Linked DNA regions of Arachidicoccus terrestris. The protein of the gene in region 2 interacts with the protein of the main gene of each other region in a pairwise test. Links are inferred from orthologs where the notes say so. Each region holds a gene or a part of one and is shown on either strand. Other genes may lie near its edges.

Evidence for each region. Proteins that work in one complex are often made in the same cells at the same time.
Region 1: the proteins of K9M52_RS10410 (region 2) and K9M52_RS01760 interact in binary tests that used the Escherichia coli proteins (3 or more experiments, as listed by UniProt). The link is inferred for Arachidicoccus terrestris from one-to-one orthologs.

What each region holds. Positions count from the first base shown.
Region 1 is NZ_CP083387.1:453,712-461,661, forward strand. Bases 2,995-5,828 are described here. They hold K9M52_RS01760 (methionine aminotransferase), read left to right. Parts: upstream 2,995-3,743; coding sequence 3,744-4,913; downstream 4,914-5,828. Other genes in these bases: K9M52_RS01755 (SusD/RagB family nutrient-binding outer membrane lipoprotein), read left to right, coding at 2,995-3,601; K9M52_RS01765 (winged helix-turn-helix transcriptional regulator), read right to left, coding at 5,013-5,525; K9M52_RS01770 (metallophosphoesterase family protein), read right to left, coding at 5,763-5,828. Outside these bases: K9M52_RS01750 (SusC/RagA family TonB-linked outer membrane protein), read left to right, coding at 1-2,129; more of K9M52_RS01755, read left to right, coding at 2,141-2,994; more of K9M52_RS01770, read right to left, coding at 5,829-6,257; K9M52_RS01775 (methylglyoxal synthase), read right to left, coding at 6,273-6,731; K9M52_RS01780 (hypothetical protein), read right to left, coding at 6,769-7,950. UniProt on the Escherichia coli protein: Shows aminotransferase activity with methionine and histidine as substrates, and to a lesser extent also with phenylalanine.
Region 2 is NZ_CP083387.1:2,681,020-2,689,089, forward strand. The notes cover bases 3,334-6,287. They hold K9M52_RS10410 (cytochrome c oxidase subunit I), read left to right. Parts: upstream 3,334-3,856; coding sequence 3,857-5,719; downstream 5,720-6,287. Other genes in these bases: K9M52_RS10405 (cytochrome c oxidase subunit II), read left to right, coding at 3,334-3,808; cyoE (heme o synthase), read left to right, coding at 5,800-6,287. In the rest of the region: K9M52_RS10390 (DUF3341 domain-containing protein), read left to right, coding at 1-557; K9M52_RS10395 (c-type cytochrome), read left to right, coding at 631-1,305; K9M52_RS10400 (quinol:cytochrome C oxidoreductase), read left to right, coding at 1,389-2,615; more of K9M52_RS10405, read left to right, coding at 2,678-3,333; more of cyoE, read left to right, coding at 6,288-6,762; K9M52_RS10420 (cytochrome c oxidase subunit 3), read left to right, coding at 6,763-7,338; K9M52_RS10425 (cytochrome c oxidase subunit 3), read left to right, coding at 7,409-8,070. UniProt on the Escherichia coli protein: Cytochrome bo(3) ubiquinol oxidase is the terminal enzyme in the aerobic respiratory chain of E.coli that predominates when cells are grown at high aeration.

The DNA.
Region 1 (7,950 bases), 2.2 Mb from region 2 along the record:
ACAAATACAGTTATAGAGTCGGGTTCAATGACGGGCATCAGACAGGTGTTATTCCCAATTCAAAACTCAATAAAAGAAATATCTCTTTAAACAGCAGATTCAAGATTACCGATAAACTCAGCCTTTCGGCCATGGCCAACTACCTGATTTCAGATGCACCCAACCTGCCGGGCATTGGTGGCAAGAGGGCCAGCAGCACAATGTTACAGTTTACCTGGTTCGGCAGACAAGTGGATATGCAATCACTGAAAGACAGCTATTTTTCTACCGGCAGCCCCGACAACTGGAACAACGCCTATTATCCGAATCCTTACTTCGGTGCCTATGAAAATACCGTTCAGCAAAGAAGAGACCGTCTGATTGGCGACGTCGGACTGACCTACGATATTGCTCCAGGTTTAACCGCTCATTTTCACAGCGGTACAGATTATTACAATGACCGGAGAAAGCTAAAAATTGCCTATGGCACCAGTGGCACCCCATTTGGATCTTATGAAGAAATTGGTTACACCGTTAATGAAAACAATACAGAAGGTACACTTAATTTTGATACAAAACTCAATAGTGACTTCTCACTGAATATTCTGGCCGGCGGTAATATCCGTAACAAAACCTATGAAGAGAATGATCAAAAGGCACCAAGACTGGCCGTTGGCGGCGTGTATACCCTGGATAATTCCAGAGATCCGTTAATATCCAATAACTACTACAGTCATTTAAAAGTCTATAGCCTTTACGGGTCCGCCCAGTTGGGTTATAAGAACTATGCTTTTATCAATGTAACGGCCAGAAATGACTGGTCTTCTACCCTGCCTGAAAATAATCTTTCCTATTTCTATCCGTCTGTAAACGGTACGGTCGTATTCACAGATTTATTCAATATTAAAAGTGATGTACTGAGCTATGGCAAGGTGCGCGGTGGCTGGGCAGAAGTGGGCGCTGATACAGATCCCTATCAACTCTACAACACCTATGGGTTCTCCCTGTTTGGTTCCAGTCCGCTGTTGACAACTTCAGGCATCCAGATGAATGAAAAGTTCCAGAGTGAATCCACCACTTCAACTGAACTGGGTCTGGATCTGGGCTTCTTCCACAGCAGAGCTACATTGGATATCAGTTTATATAATACCAACAGCTTTAACCAGATCCTAAAAGTAGATATCACGCCTACTTCAGGCTATACGCAACAGTTATTAAATGCAGGCAAGATCAATAACAAAGGCCTGGAAGTGGCCCTGGGTGTTACGCCTATAAAAAACGAGGACCTAAGCTGGAACTTCTCTGTAAATTTCGCGCGGAACAAAAGCGAAGTAAAGTACCTGGATGATGCCGGGCAACTGGAGAACTATACATTAGGCAGTGATGGAACGGTACAGGTAGTCGCAGCTGTAGGCAAAACCTATGGCACCCTTATTGGAACGGCCTATCAGCGCGATAACAAAGGTAATATACTGGTTGGCTCCAATGGCCTGCCCCAAACCGACCCCACACTGCAAGACCTGGGGCACTTTACACCCGACTGGAACGGAGGATTCTACAATAATTTAAAATATAAAAACTGGGGGCTAAGTTTTTTAATTGACGCCAGTATCGGCGGCTCCATATATTCTGGCAGTAACTCTACGGGACAATACACGGGGGTACTTGCTTCCACACTCCCTGGAAGAGGCGCGGAATTCGGCGGGCTCAATTATTACTATCCGAACAACGATAAAAACAAATTGCCGGTGGCTGCCTCAGGGAGCGCACCCAATGGTGAGAAAATATACGATGATGGCATAATTGCGCCGGGCGTAACCGGTGACGGAAAGGCCAATGAGCAGATCATACCGGCTTCCTTATACTACAAGACCATTTCCTCAGTGGATGAGCAGTATGTATATGATGCCAGTTATGTCAAATTCAGAGAACTGCGTATCAGCTACCAATTACCGGGCGCCTGGTTGTCCCGTATAGGTGTTCAGGGTGCCAGCGTTGCACTGGTAGGCCGCAATCTTTTCTTTATTTATAAAAAAGCCCCCAATATTGATCCGGAAACTGCCTTTTCTACGGGCAACGGACAAGGTCTGGAAGATCTTACACTGCCCACTTCCAGAAATTATGGCATCAACTTAAGTGTTCAATTCTAAAAGTTCCAATCATGAAATATTCACTCAATAAATTTCTATTTCGCTCAGGTGCATTACTTATAAGCGGTGTGCTGATCCTGGGCATCAGCTCCTGCAAAAAAGAACTTGTTCGTATCAATAAAAACCCCAATGCAGTAGAAAATCCGACACCCGACTATCTTTTAGGCGGCGCAGAAAAAAGCGCTGCAGACGCCTATTGGGGAGCGACCGCCAACTTCGGATCCAGCCAGCTGATTATTCAGCAATGGGCGGCGATTCAATATACGGATGCGGACCGGTATATTTATGACGCCAGCAGTTTCTCTTCTTTTTGGACAGCGTTATACTCCGTTTCACTGACCAACATTAAAGTGATGATGAAACTGGCCGAAGAGGCTGGAAATAATAACTATATCGGTGTCGGCCATATACTCAGAGCCTGGAATTTTCAACTGCTGACAGATGCATATGGCAATGTCCCCTACAAAGAATCCGGAAAAATTGAATCGTCTTCCCTGGCAGCCTATGACAGCCAGCAAGAGGTTTATACCGGTATACTTAGTGAATTGGATACAGCTTTAGTACAACTCGATCCTAATGGCACACCTATTGAGGGTGATTTGATCTACGATGGCAATATTGCTAACTGGAGAAGATTTGCCCGGAGCCTGCAGTTGCGCATCGCACTCAGAATCGCAGACGCAGACCCGTCGCTGGCAAAAGCTACAGTTCAAAAAGTACTGAACAGTAAAGAATTGATCAGTTCCAACGCTCAGACAGCGCAGTTCGTCTACGATGAATCTCCGAACTGGAACCCCGTCGCCAGCAATTTTTCTACACGTAATGATTACAGAATTTCCAAGACAGTTGTAGACCGGTTATATGCACTCAAGGATCCGAGGCTGCCCGTGTATGCCAGACTTCCCGAAAATGATAAGATTACCAAATATGTAGGTGTTCCCAACGGCTTAACGACCTCAGACGCCAACAGCCTGGGACTGGCCAACACCTCTAAACCCGGCACATATTTTTCAGCAGATAATGCACCGGCAGTTATCCAGGCATACAGTGAAGTACTCTTCTTAAGAGCAGAAGCCGCAGCAAGGGGCTTCAGTTCCGAAAACCCGGCTACGCTATACAATGAAGCCATCACCGCCTCCCTGAAGCAATACGGCATCACTGACGCAGCAGTGATTGGAGCCTACCTTGCTCAGGCCTCCGTTAAATATGACGCCTCCAATTACAAGAAATCCATTGGAGACCAAAAATGGATCGCACTATTCGGAGAAGGGCTGGAAGCCTTTGCCGAATGGCGCAGACTGGATTATCCAACGCTCCAGGCAGCTGTTGCAGGCAAATACGGAGATAAAATTCCGGTACGCTTTATTTATCCCTCAACAGAGCAGACATTAAATGGCAAGGCCTATAAGGCGGCAGTGGCAGCCCAGGGTACTGATGACTTGTTTACCAAACTCTGGTTTGATAAACATTAGTTTTTAACCTGCTATTCCCTCATGACAAAAAGGTCGCTGTAATTTACCTGTTATGGCGACCTTTTTGTAATTTGCAAAAAGGACAGACAAACAGCTCTGCCCGGGGGCTATCATTCTCATCCATGAAATATTTTTCCTTATCATGATCACTATACATTCAAAATTTCCCCATACGACCACCAGCATTTTTACAGAAATGTCCAAACTGGCCATAGATAATAATGCCATAAACCTGGGACAGGGATTTCCGGATTACCCCATGGACCCGCTCCTGATTAAAGCAGTCACAAAAGCAATGGAAAACGGCTATAATCAGTACGCGCCATCCAGCGGCTACGAAGCCTTCAGAAACCTGTTAGCAGCAAAGGCCCAGGCCGAACTAGGGCAGTCATTTGACCCTGTGACGGAAATCACTATTACGCCCGGGGCCACCAACGCACTTTTTACCGTAATTTCCACCTTTGTCAGACAAAAAGACGAGGTGTTGTACTTTGACCCGGCCTATGACAGCTATCACCCGTCGATACTCGCCGTCGGCGGCATTCCCATTGCGGTGCCCATGCAATACCCCGACTTCCAGCTGGACATTGATCTACTAAAAGGGTATATAACGAAAGCCACCCGGATGATTATACTCAATACACCACATAACCCAACGGGCGCCACGCTTAAGTCAGCGCAATTAAAAGCGCTCCATGAATTATTAAAAGACACGAATATTATCGTACTCTGCGATGAGGTTTATGAGCATGTTATTTTTGACGACCAGCCTCATCATTCTCCATTAGGCTTTCCGTTTTTAAGAGAACGTTCTATATCGGTACACTCTTTTGGAAAGATGTTTAATTGCACCGGCTGGAAGACGGGGTATATTATGGCCGACGCCCCGTTAATGGCAGAAATCAGAAAAGTGCATCAGAACAATGCCTTCAGTACATTTTCTCCGGTCCAGATCGCGCTCACTGAATATATGCATGATCCGGATACCTACCTAAGACTTGCCGGGTCCCTGCAAAAGAAGAGAGATCTTTTAATGAACGCCTTAAAGGGTAGCCCCCTTAAACCCTTTCCGGTGGAAGGCAGCTATTTTCAGTTATACAGTTACGAGGGCTTTAGTGAGATGAAAGAAAAGGACTTCGCTGTCTGGCTGACCAAAGCAGCCGGCATCACAGGGATCCCCCTCTCCTCTTTATGCGAAAAGTTCGGTGATCATAAACTCATACGTTTTTGTTTTGCCAAAAAAGAAGCAACCCTTCAACAGGCGGCTGAGAAACTGAGCCAACTGGGCAAAACCCTGACCCCTCCCCATTAATAATTTAGTGAAAGACGGTATCAAATAAAAACGAGCCGGCAGGAAGCGTCCCTCCAATACCGACTCGTTTTTATTTACTTTATTTACCGGGGCTGGAATTTATCCGGCGATCTTGGTCGCTTTAGGCGCTTCACAGCCAAACTCAGGGTCTTCACCACAACTGCATTCGGTTTGTTTTTTCAGGATTCTTTCCCGGTGCTTGAATCCCCAGCTGCATAATTCATTGATAATATTTTGCAGGGTCTTTCCGTAATCTGTAAGTTCGTACTCAACGGTTACGGGTCTGGTATGCAAAACAGTACGGGTAACCAGTTCATTGATTTCCAGATCTTTTAATTCTTTGGACAGCATTTTGGCACCAATGCCTTCAATATTTCTCTGCAACTGCATAAAACGGCATTTACCCATTGTGTGTAAATAACCAATAATAGCGACTTTCCATTTACCGCTCAGCAGATCCATCGTGTCATGAATGGCCCTTAAGCGGGGTTTGCATAGCGCATGTAATTCTTTCTCTTCGTCTTTATTGTCAGCTGTTCCTTTATTTGCCGTAGGTTCTATCAGCTTTTTTCTATGATGATCTGTTGGCGTCAGTGTTGCATTTTCTATCATGATTGTCAATACTTGATTTTAAAGTGGAATAAAATAGTTTCACTCGAGCAATTACTATCGTTTTAACTGCCAGTTTCAAAAGTAAACTATTAATACTGGCTGGCCCACCCTTTTAACGATTCCATGTGGAAAACTTGACCGTTTTCTGACAATCCAAACGGATTGCCGTTGCAAATGCCTAACTTTAACCTTTGACAACCAACAGCTTGTTTTTTATACCCTTTAAAACACACGTAGCTAACGCTTGCCGAGCTCAATAACCTGACATCCCGCGATATCCGTACCATTGATATGGAACTTAATCAGTGTTTGCACCTGATGCCAGCCTTGCTTGCCACAGGCACCCGGATTCATGTGCAGGCAATGAAGCTTCTCATCATACATGATCTTCAGAATATGTGAATGACCACTGATAAACAACCCTGGCTTTTCCTTCTTAATGATCTCTCTTACACCAGGCGCATATCTGCCCGGATACCCCCCAATATGGCGCATCAATACTTTTACGTCTTCAAGATAAAATAGATTATCCAGGGGAAAACGGCTGCGAATGGCAGTACCGTCGATATTCCCATACACTCCCCTTAAGGGTTTAAACGCCTCCAGCCTATCGATCACGGACGAGTCCCCCACATCACCTCCATGCCAGATCTCATCTACATCGGCAAAATGTTCGAATACGGCTTCGGGCAGATAGCTATGCGTATCAGATAATAAACCAATTTTTGTCATGCGTACTAAAGGCTACTAGGGTTCGATGCGTCTTTTAAGATAAGCCGTATAGTCGGTCTGCTTACATTCATAAGTGCTGTCCATGTAAGCAGAAGATATCAGAAAATCGGCTGTTGCCGGACAACAGGCCATGGGAATATTCCAGACAACGCCCAGGCGCAACAGCGCTTTTACATCACTGTCATGCGGCTGCGCCTCCATAGGGTCCCAGAAAAAAATCACGATATCTATTTGGCCATTGGCGATCATGGAGCCGATCTGCTGATCACCGCCTAAAGGGCCGCTCAGCACTTTATGTACCGGCACGCCTAGATGCTGTTCAATCAACTTACCTGTGGTGCCGGTAGCGACCATCTGATGCGGGATCAGCTTTTCTTTGTTTTCACCGATCCAGGCAATCAGATCATCTTTCTTGTGATCATGGGCAACTAAAGCAATGGTCTTCTTTTTTTGTAAAATCCTTGGAGCAGGCATATTAATGTATTGTTATAATGATGATAATTGGATGACATCAAGCTTTATTGCCCTCATCCTGAGCCGAATAATCAATGATAGGATGCCTTTCAAAAGGGTGTTTCTCATCAAAAATATACCGGTAGGTGACCAGCTGTCTGCTGAGTTTTCCGCCAAGCGCCTTGTAGATATTCAGCATCCTGGGATTCCAGTCACCGGTCCAGCCCATTTCGTATTTCTCATAAGAACGTTTCTTCTGAATGCTGATCGAGCCTTCTGTGATCATAAAAGCGTCCACCCCCAGCGCCTGGTACTTTGGTACCACACCAAAGGCAATACCCGTAAAGCGTTCACAGATACCTTTTTTTTTCATCCATAGGAACCGCAGTTTCTGCAGCAGGCCAAACTTCCCATTAAAATGTTTAAAATATTCATTGAGATCCGGTATGTTGATCCACATAGCAATAGGTTCATCCCTATAATAGGCAAACCAGATAATCTCTTCGTCTATGATCGGTTTCATTTCATTGAAATTACGGATCATATCTTCTTTGGTGATCGTCTTGCCTTCATGATGCTGCGACCAGGCCGCGTTGTATACCGTTGCAAACTCCTCCGCATGCTTTTCAATATTCTTTAAATCGATATGACGTGCACTGTAATCCTTTTTATTTTTAAACCTGGCATGCCGCTCAATATATTTTTCAGGCAGTTCATCGGTTATGAGCATGGCAAAATAATACTGATTGTAGAAATTGCGAAACCCGTAATTTTCAAACAGCTGTTGATAATAAGGAGGATTAAAGGCCATACCATAAATGGGTTCCGCATCAAAGCCCTCAATCATCAATCCCCACCAGCGTTCGCGGTCTCCAAAATTAATGGGGCCATCCATCGCCTCCATTCCTCTTGTTCTTAACCAGCCGGCCGCCTGGTCAAATAACATATCTGCCGCTTTCTGCGAATCTATACATTCAAAAAAGCCAATACCACCTGTCGGATAATCTGTTCCAAAATTTTGGTACTGGTCATTGATAAAGGCAGCGATCCTGCCGATCACCTTACCGTTATCTTTAAGGATCCACCTGGTGGCTTTCCCGAACCCATAACATTTATTCTTAGCAGGATTAAAGACGTCATCAATATCTTTATCCAAAGGTTGCACGTAATGAGCAAAAGCACGGCCTATCTTGGGTGATATCTCCAAAAAATCCCTTTTATCCGCCTTCGTATGCACTTC
Region 2 (8,070 bases):
ATGATGAAGCAAATCTGTTCCCTGCGGTGGAAAAAACCCGCAAGGCCGGATACAAGATTCACGACGTGTACACACCCTTTCCGATGCATGGTCTTGACCATGTAATGGGGCTCAGGGAGACCAGTTTGCATACCGCTGGATTTATTTATGGTATTCTGGGAACCTGTACAGCCCTTGGCTGTATGACATGGATCTTCGTGTCTGACTGGCCTCAGATTTATGACGGTAAACCGCATTTTGCGTTGCCGGCATTTATTCCGATCACTTTCGAATTGACGGTGCTTTTCGCAGCGGTAGGGATGGTGTATACATTTTGCTGGTTATGTCAGTTAGCTCCATTTGTAAAGAAACACATTTTCCACCCCAGGCAGACGGATGACATTTTTGTACTCGCTGTAGAGTGCACTCCCGGGACAGATGTTGCGGAATTGGAAAGATTTTTTGATGATAAAGGAACGGTAGGTGTTGAGATCCAGGACGCTGAAGCGGGCTGGTGGTGGGGCCGCTTTGACAAAGAGCAGCAGATCATCAATGAGAATGCAGTAGAAGTATTATAAGCTGGATATAGCAAATAAATTTTAAATTCTAGCCGTTACGATTCGGCTTTTTATACAGAAATCAAATATGAGGATGAAAAAATTATCTGTCATAGCACTTATTTTGATTAGCGGGGCAACCTTGGTAAGTTGTGGTAATGAGGTAAGACGCGATCCGGGTCATGTTTATATGCCGGATATGTTCTACAGCCGGGCCTATGAAACATATGCCCAGAGGGATTCTGCCCAGTTTACAACTGATAAGGCAGAAGCAGGGCGTAAAATATTCTACAATAACCAGCCTGTAGCCGGTACCATTGCAGCAGGAGAGGATTTGCCTTTCCCTCTGGCAAAAGATGCTGCCGGTGATACGACGAATTACGTGGCTTCAAAAGCACTGGTTAATCCTGAAGGTCCTTTGACTGCTGAACAGACAACAGAGATTCACCGTTTGTATCTGATTAACTGTGGTATCTGTCATGGTGCTAAAATGGATGGCAACGGTCCGCTGTATAATGACGGTAATGGTCCATTTGCCGCGGCTCCTAAGAACCTACTTGGTGATCCGATCGTTATGAATATGCCTGAAGGCCAGATGTTCTATTCTATTGAATACGGTAAGGGGATGATGGGGAGCTATGCTTCTCAGTTGAGTCGCAAGCAACGTTGGCAGCTGGTACATTATATTAAAGCCCGGCAACACCAGGCCAAAGGCATACCGGTGGATCCGGCAGATGTAGCAGATACAACAGCTTTGGCAGCTAATTAATAAAAGGAGTGATAGTAGATAAAGGTTCATTAAAATAAAGCTTAGCTTTAAATAATATAGTTAAACATTATATACGATATAAGATGGCATCAATAAAAACACAATTTGTAATTCCAGCTAAGATGAAGACTTGGTCCTATGGACTGATGGGCGTGGGAATTGTTGCTTTTCTGATTGGTTTTTTTACCATGGGAATGAGCAGTGACCCACACAAAAGTGCGACCTTCTGGGGTACTATTATGTACAATGCGGTATTTTTCCTTTTGATTACCAATATCGCCATGTTCTTTATCTGTGCCCTGACACTGGGAATGTCTGCCTGGCAGATTGCCTTCAGCAGAGTATCGGAAGCCATTTCTGCTGCTATGCCTGTGTTCGGGTTGATTGCCGGAGTTTTGCTGATCGGTTTAGTGGTGACTAAATCTCATATTTATCACTGGACAGATGTGGATGCTGTTAAGCATGACGCTATTTTGACGCATAAACACGGATTCCTGAATGCGCCTTTCTACATTCTCTGGACAGTGGCCTCTATCGGCCTTTGGGCTTTACTGGGAGCCAGAATGCGTAAGATGACCGCCGAAGCTGATACGCACTACCTCGGTGCACAGGAAGGGCAGCGTTTTATCTGGCGCAAGACGGTTAATGCCGGACTGTTTTTGGCGTGGTTCGCCGTAACTGCCGGATGTGTAACGCCTTGGATGTGGCTGATGAGCCTGGATCCGCATTGGTACTCTACAATGTATAGCTGGTATATTTTTGCGAGTAGCTTTGTAGGTGGTTTAGCCTTGATTACCTTATTTGTTATATATCTTAAAAATAAGGGTTATCTGGAATTGACCAATCAGGAACACCTGCATGATTTGGGTAAATTCCTGTTTGCCTTTTCTATTTTCTGGACCTATATCTGGTTCGCACAGTATATGCTGATATGGTATGCGAACATTCCTGAAGAGACAATTTATTTTAAAACACGTATTCAGGGCGAGTTTAAGGGTGTCTTTTTCCTGAATTTAGTTATTAACTTTGTATGTCCGATTTTGATTCTGATGTCCAGACCTGCAAAACGTAACTATACAATGATGACCTTTATGGCAGTGTTGTTACTTTTTGGCCATTGGCTGGATTTCTACCAGATTATTATGGGTAGTATTTCTGTACATCACATCACACTGGGATGGTTGGATTTTGGCATCGCCGCGCTTTTTGTTGGTATATTGATCTATACAGTTGGTAAGGCACTTACGAAACGGCCGTTGGTACCGAAATACCATCCGTTCCTGAAAGAAAGTATCATTCACCATACCTAAAACCTTATAATAGCAAGCACGTCAAAATCTGATTTAGAAAAATATTTTAAGCAATATACATTATGTCAATGTTTTTTACCGTCGCCGCCTTCTTCTTGATTGTGATAGTGATCTTCCAGATCGCTAAAGCGAGTGAGTACGTTTCCGTGCTGAAAGGCGAAGAGCAATCCTTTAAACAAAGCAACAAGGTCAATGGTGCGTTGATGATCGTATTCCTGGTCTTGGGGTTGATCGGTGTTTACTGGTGCAATAAATTACTTTACCCCAGAACCACTTTTGTAGAAGGGTCTGCCAGTATCGAGGGAGAGCAGGTGGATAAACTGTTTTGGATCACCTTGATTTTGACCGGTATTGTATTTGTCGTCACGCAGATCCTGCTTTTCTGGTTCGCATTTCGTTATCAATACAAAGAGAACAAAAAAGCCTACTATTTTCCGCATAATAACACGATGGAAATTATCTGGACCTCTGTTCCTACCATTGTGCTGCTGATCCTGATCGTATACGGCCTGCGCAGCTGGTTCTTATTTACGGGAGATGCGCCGAAGAATGCCATGCAGATAGAAGTAACAGGACATCAGTTTGGATGGGATTTTAGATATCCGGGTGAAGATGGCGTTTTTGGAAAGAAATACTTCAGGGATATAGACCCTGCGAATTCAAATACACTAGGTCTGATCTGGAAGGATAATCCGGCATTGAAACAGAAGGCAGATCCGGCTACTTTTGATGATATCGTTATTCCGGGCACCATGTATCTGGTAAAAGGTAAACCGGTAGAATTACTGATCAATTCCCAGGATGTGATTCATGACGTAGGCCTGCCACAGTTCAGAATGAAAATGGATGCTGTTCCTGGTACGCCTACACGCCTTTGGTTCACACCGAAGTATACGACAGAGGAGATGAAGAAAATCACCGGCAATCCGAATTATACCTATGAGTTGGCTTGTGACCAGCTTTGCGGGAATGGTCACTATTCTATGCGTGCAGTGATCCAGGTGGTTACTCAGCAGGAATATGATGTAATAATGGCCAAGCAGAAGCCGGCTTATTTACGTGCTTTCCCCGAAAAGGACCCTGCCAATCAGGCGCCGGCCGGGGGGGCAGCAGATTCTACGGCGGCACCGGCAGCTGCAACTGCAGTGGTTAAGGCGGCAAGGGACACCGCTGCATTGGTGCTCAACAAATAGACAGGAACTAGAATTGATATATAAGATATTATTTTTAAAGATACAATCATGAACAACGAAGCTGTAATACAGGCGGGAGCTGCCGCTCTTCATGTGGCAGGTGACCATGGAGAGGCGCATCACCATAAGCAATCTTTTATTACAAAATATATTTTCAGCCAGGACCATAAGACGATTGGTAAACAGTTTTTGATTACCGGTATTATTTGGGCAATCATTGGCGGTTTAATGTCAGTTTTATTCAGACTGCAGTTGGGGTATCCGGACAGTTCATTTCCTTGGCTGGAGACAGTTATCGGTCATTGGGCTAAAGACGGCCGTATTACACCTGAAGCGTATTATTCTTTGACAACGATTCACGGTACGGTGATGATCTTCTTCGTATTAACCGGGGGACTTTCCGGAACCTTTGCGAATTTTCTCATTCCCCTACAGATCGGGGCAAGAGACATGGCATCGCCATTAATGAACATGCTGAGTTATTGGTTTTTCTTTACCGCCAGTGTGATCATGCTTTGCTCTTTCTTTGTTGAAACAGGTCCATTTGCCGGGGGCTGGACGGCCTATCCTCCTTTAAGCGCCTTAGGCGACGCCTCGCCGGGATCGAAAACGGGGATGGATCTTTGGTTGGCGTCGCTGATTCTGTTTGTTGTATCGCAGTTACTAGCGGGCCTGAATTATATCTCTACCGTATTGAATATGCGCACGAAAGGCATGAGTATGATGCGTATGCCGTTAAGTACCTGGGGTGTATTCCTGCAGGCTGTGTTAGGTGTACTTTCTTTCCCCGTTTTGTTCTCTGGTTTTATCCTGTTGATTTTCGACCGCCACTTCGGCACCAGTTTTTATCTGTCTGATATCTATATTCAGGGCGTAGGTGCCTTGTCCCATGAAGGTGGTAATGCAATTCTTTATCAACATTTGTTCTGGTTCTTAGGACATCCGGAAGTATATATTGTTATCCTGCCGGCAATGGGTATCGTTTCTGAGGTGATGTCTACCAGTGGCCGTAAACCGATCTTCGGATACTCTGCCATGGTCATGTCCATGTTTGCCATTGTTATTCTGGCTTTCCTGGTATGGGCACACCATATGTTCGTAACGGGTTTGAATCCGTTCCTGGGATCGATATTCGTATTACTGACCCTGTTGATTGCGGTACCTTCGGCAATCAAGGTCTTCAACTGGTTGACAACGCTTTGGCGTGGTAATCTGCGCTTTACACCAGGTATGCTCTTTGCGATCGGTTTTGTCAGCGTATTTATCTCCGGTGGTCTGACGGGTATCTATACCGGTAACTCTGCTATCGATATCCATATCCATGATACATATTTTATTATTGCGCATTTCCATCTGGTAATGGGTGTTGCGGCTTTCTTCGGAATGTTCTGTGGTGTATATCACTGGTTCCCTAAGATGTTTGGCCGTCATATGAATAACACTTTAGGTTATGTACACTTTTGGATTACGCTTGTTGGTGCTTATCTGATCTTCTGGCCTATGCACTATGAAGGTCTTGCCGGTATGCCCAGAAGGTATTATGATTATAGTGGCTGGGAAAGCTTCAAGCAATTTGTTGAGTTGAACAGGTTTATCAGTGTCTGTGTTATTATCACTTTTGCTGCTCAGTTCCTCTTCCTGTTTAATTTCTTCCACTCTATTTTCAAGGGTAGAAAGTTGACCGTGAAGAACCCGTGGAAGTCTACCGCATTGGAATGGACAACGCCGATCAATGTGGGTCATGGTAACTGGCCCGGAGAAATTCCGGAAGTGCATCGCTGGCCATACGATTATAGCAAAGATGGTCATGACTTTATTCCGCAGACAGTTCCGGTAGGAGAAGAAGATAATCCGGCATATATGGATGAAGAGATGATCGAAGAAGCAAAGCTGAAAGGCGAACAGGTATAAATGCCTGTTGGAGGTCAAAAGAAAATGAATAATAACATGGAGGGCCCGTGCAGAGGAACTCCAGGTAAAAAATAAGATTTTTGAAACAGGAAAGTTCGAATGTAAATACGAATGTGACTCCCGGTAGGTTGTCAGTCTTGATTAGAGACTATATGACGCTTACTAAATTCACATTGAGTTTTACAGTGGTTTTTTCCTGTGTGGTCAGTTATCTGTTGTCACCGAATACATTAGTATCCAATGTGGCAAAGATAATAGAGCTCTTTGTAGCGGGGTTGCTCGTAACGGGCGCCGCCAATGCCATCAATCAGGCCGTTGAAAAAGATACGGATGCCCTGATGAAGCGCACCGCCAACCGGCCGGTGGCAGCCGGCAGGATCAGTCAGCAAAATGCCTTGATCTTCGCTTATGTCTCCGGAATATTAGGCGTAGCCATGATGTGGTATTGTTTTAATGCACAATCCGCCTTGCTTTCTGCCTTCAGCATGTTTTTGTATGCTTATATCTATACACCGCTGAAGAAGAAAAACTCCATTGCGGTCCTGGTAGGAGCGTTTCCGGGCGCTTTTCCTTGCCTGATTGGATGGGTAGCCGGTTTTGTAGCAGGCGGTGATAACAGTTGGTACGGCGGTCTGGTGTTGTTTTTGATACAATTCCTGTGGCAGTTTCCTCATTTTTGGGCAATTGCCTGGGTGGCACACGGTGATTACACTAAGGCCGGATTTAAATTATTGCCTTCTGACAAAGGACCTACTAAAAGTACCGCTATGAAAGCTGTGGTCTATGCGGCCTTGATGGTTCCGGTTGGAATGCTGGCTTTTATTCCCCTGGGCGGCGGACACCCGTTAAATGATGCCGGAACGTTGGCAGGGAAGATCAGTTTTTTGATCGTACTACTCTGTAATTTGTTTATGGTCGTCCAGTGTGTGCGACTATATGTGAATATGGATGTAAAATCTGCCAGAAGGGTAATGTTTAGTAGTTATATTTATTTGCCGGTGGTGTTGTTGGCATTACTCTCGGCAGTAAGCAAAAATTTTTAAATGACAACTGTGGGTATTTCTGAAAATAAAGGCAGGTTGCATCCACATAAGTTTTTACTGTGGGTCGGGATGGCAAGCATTGTCATGATGTTTGCAGGTCTGACAAGTGCTTACGTTGTAAAGAGGACTTTTAGCAACTGGATGGAATTCGGGCTGCCTTCTGTCTTCTGGATTTCTACGGTCGTGATACTGGTGAGTTCTCTGACGATGCATCTGGCTTTAAAGAACTTTAAAGCGCATGAGCGGAAAAAATATAAGACCCTGATTACAGTCACGGCGGTACTCGGGTTACTTTTTGCAATTTTGCAATTGTATGGGTTTACCCAGCTCCATGAAAGAGGCATTCAGATCTTTGGTATCGGCAGTAACGCTTCCGCTTCGTTTTTGGGGATCATTGTCGGGCTACATGCGCTGCATGTTATCGGTGGCATTATTGCATTATTGATCATCTTTTTCAGGGCCTATGGCACGAAGGTGAAGCGTTATGATAAAACGCCCATTGAGATCGTAGCGATCTACTGGCACTTTGTTGATATATTATGGATCTATCTGTTTTTATTCTTTAGTTTTACTTAAACAGTTAGATAGATTAAAAGATAAATTAAGAAGTATTAAAAAATAAAATAAATCATTTTTATTCTTTATTATGGCACATACAGCAGCAATACATACTGAGAAGCCGAGCAAATGGAGCGGTGGCAGCAGTCCCTTTAAAGTGGAATACGGCAAATTGATGATGTGGTTCTTTTTGCTGAGCGACTCCTTTACTTTTGGCGGTTTACTGATTTCTTATGGAACGACCAGATTCGCCACTATTGGCTGGCCTGACCCGAACGTTGCGTTTAGTAAGTTTCCGGGATACGGCGGTACTGCGCCCCTGGCATTCGTGAGTCTTATGACTTTTATCCTGATCATCAGCTCAGTTACCATGGTACTTGCTGTGCAGGCGGGTAAGGAAATGAACAAAAGGGATGTTGTCAAGTATCTCATCCTGACAATTGTGGGTGGATTTATATTTTTGGGCTGCCAGGCCTGGGAATGGACACATTTATATCATGAAGGTGCCTGGTGGGGCGCGAATCCATTTGCGAACTCTAATGGAACCCAGTCTACACAGAACTTCACCAATTTCTTCTTCACGATTACCGGATTCCATGGTTTTCATGTATTCTCCGGGGTATGTATTAACATCATTATGCTGATCATGACCCTGTGCAATAAGTTTGAACAGCGTGGACACTACCTGATGATCGAGAAGGCCGGCCTGTACTGGCACTTTGTAGATCTGGTCTGGGTGTTTGTATTTAC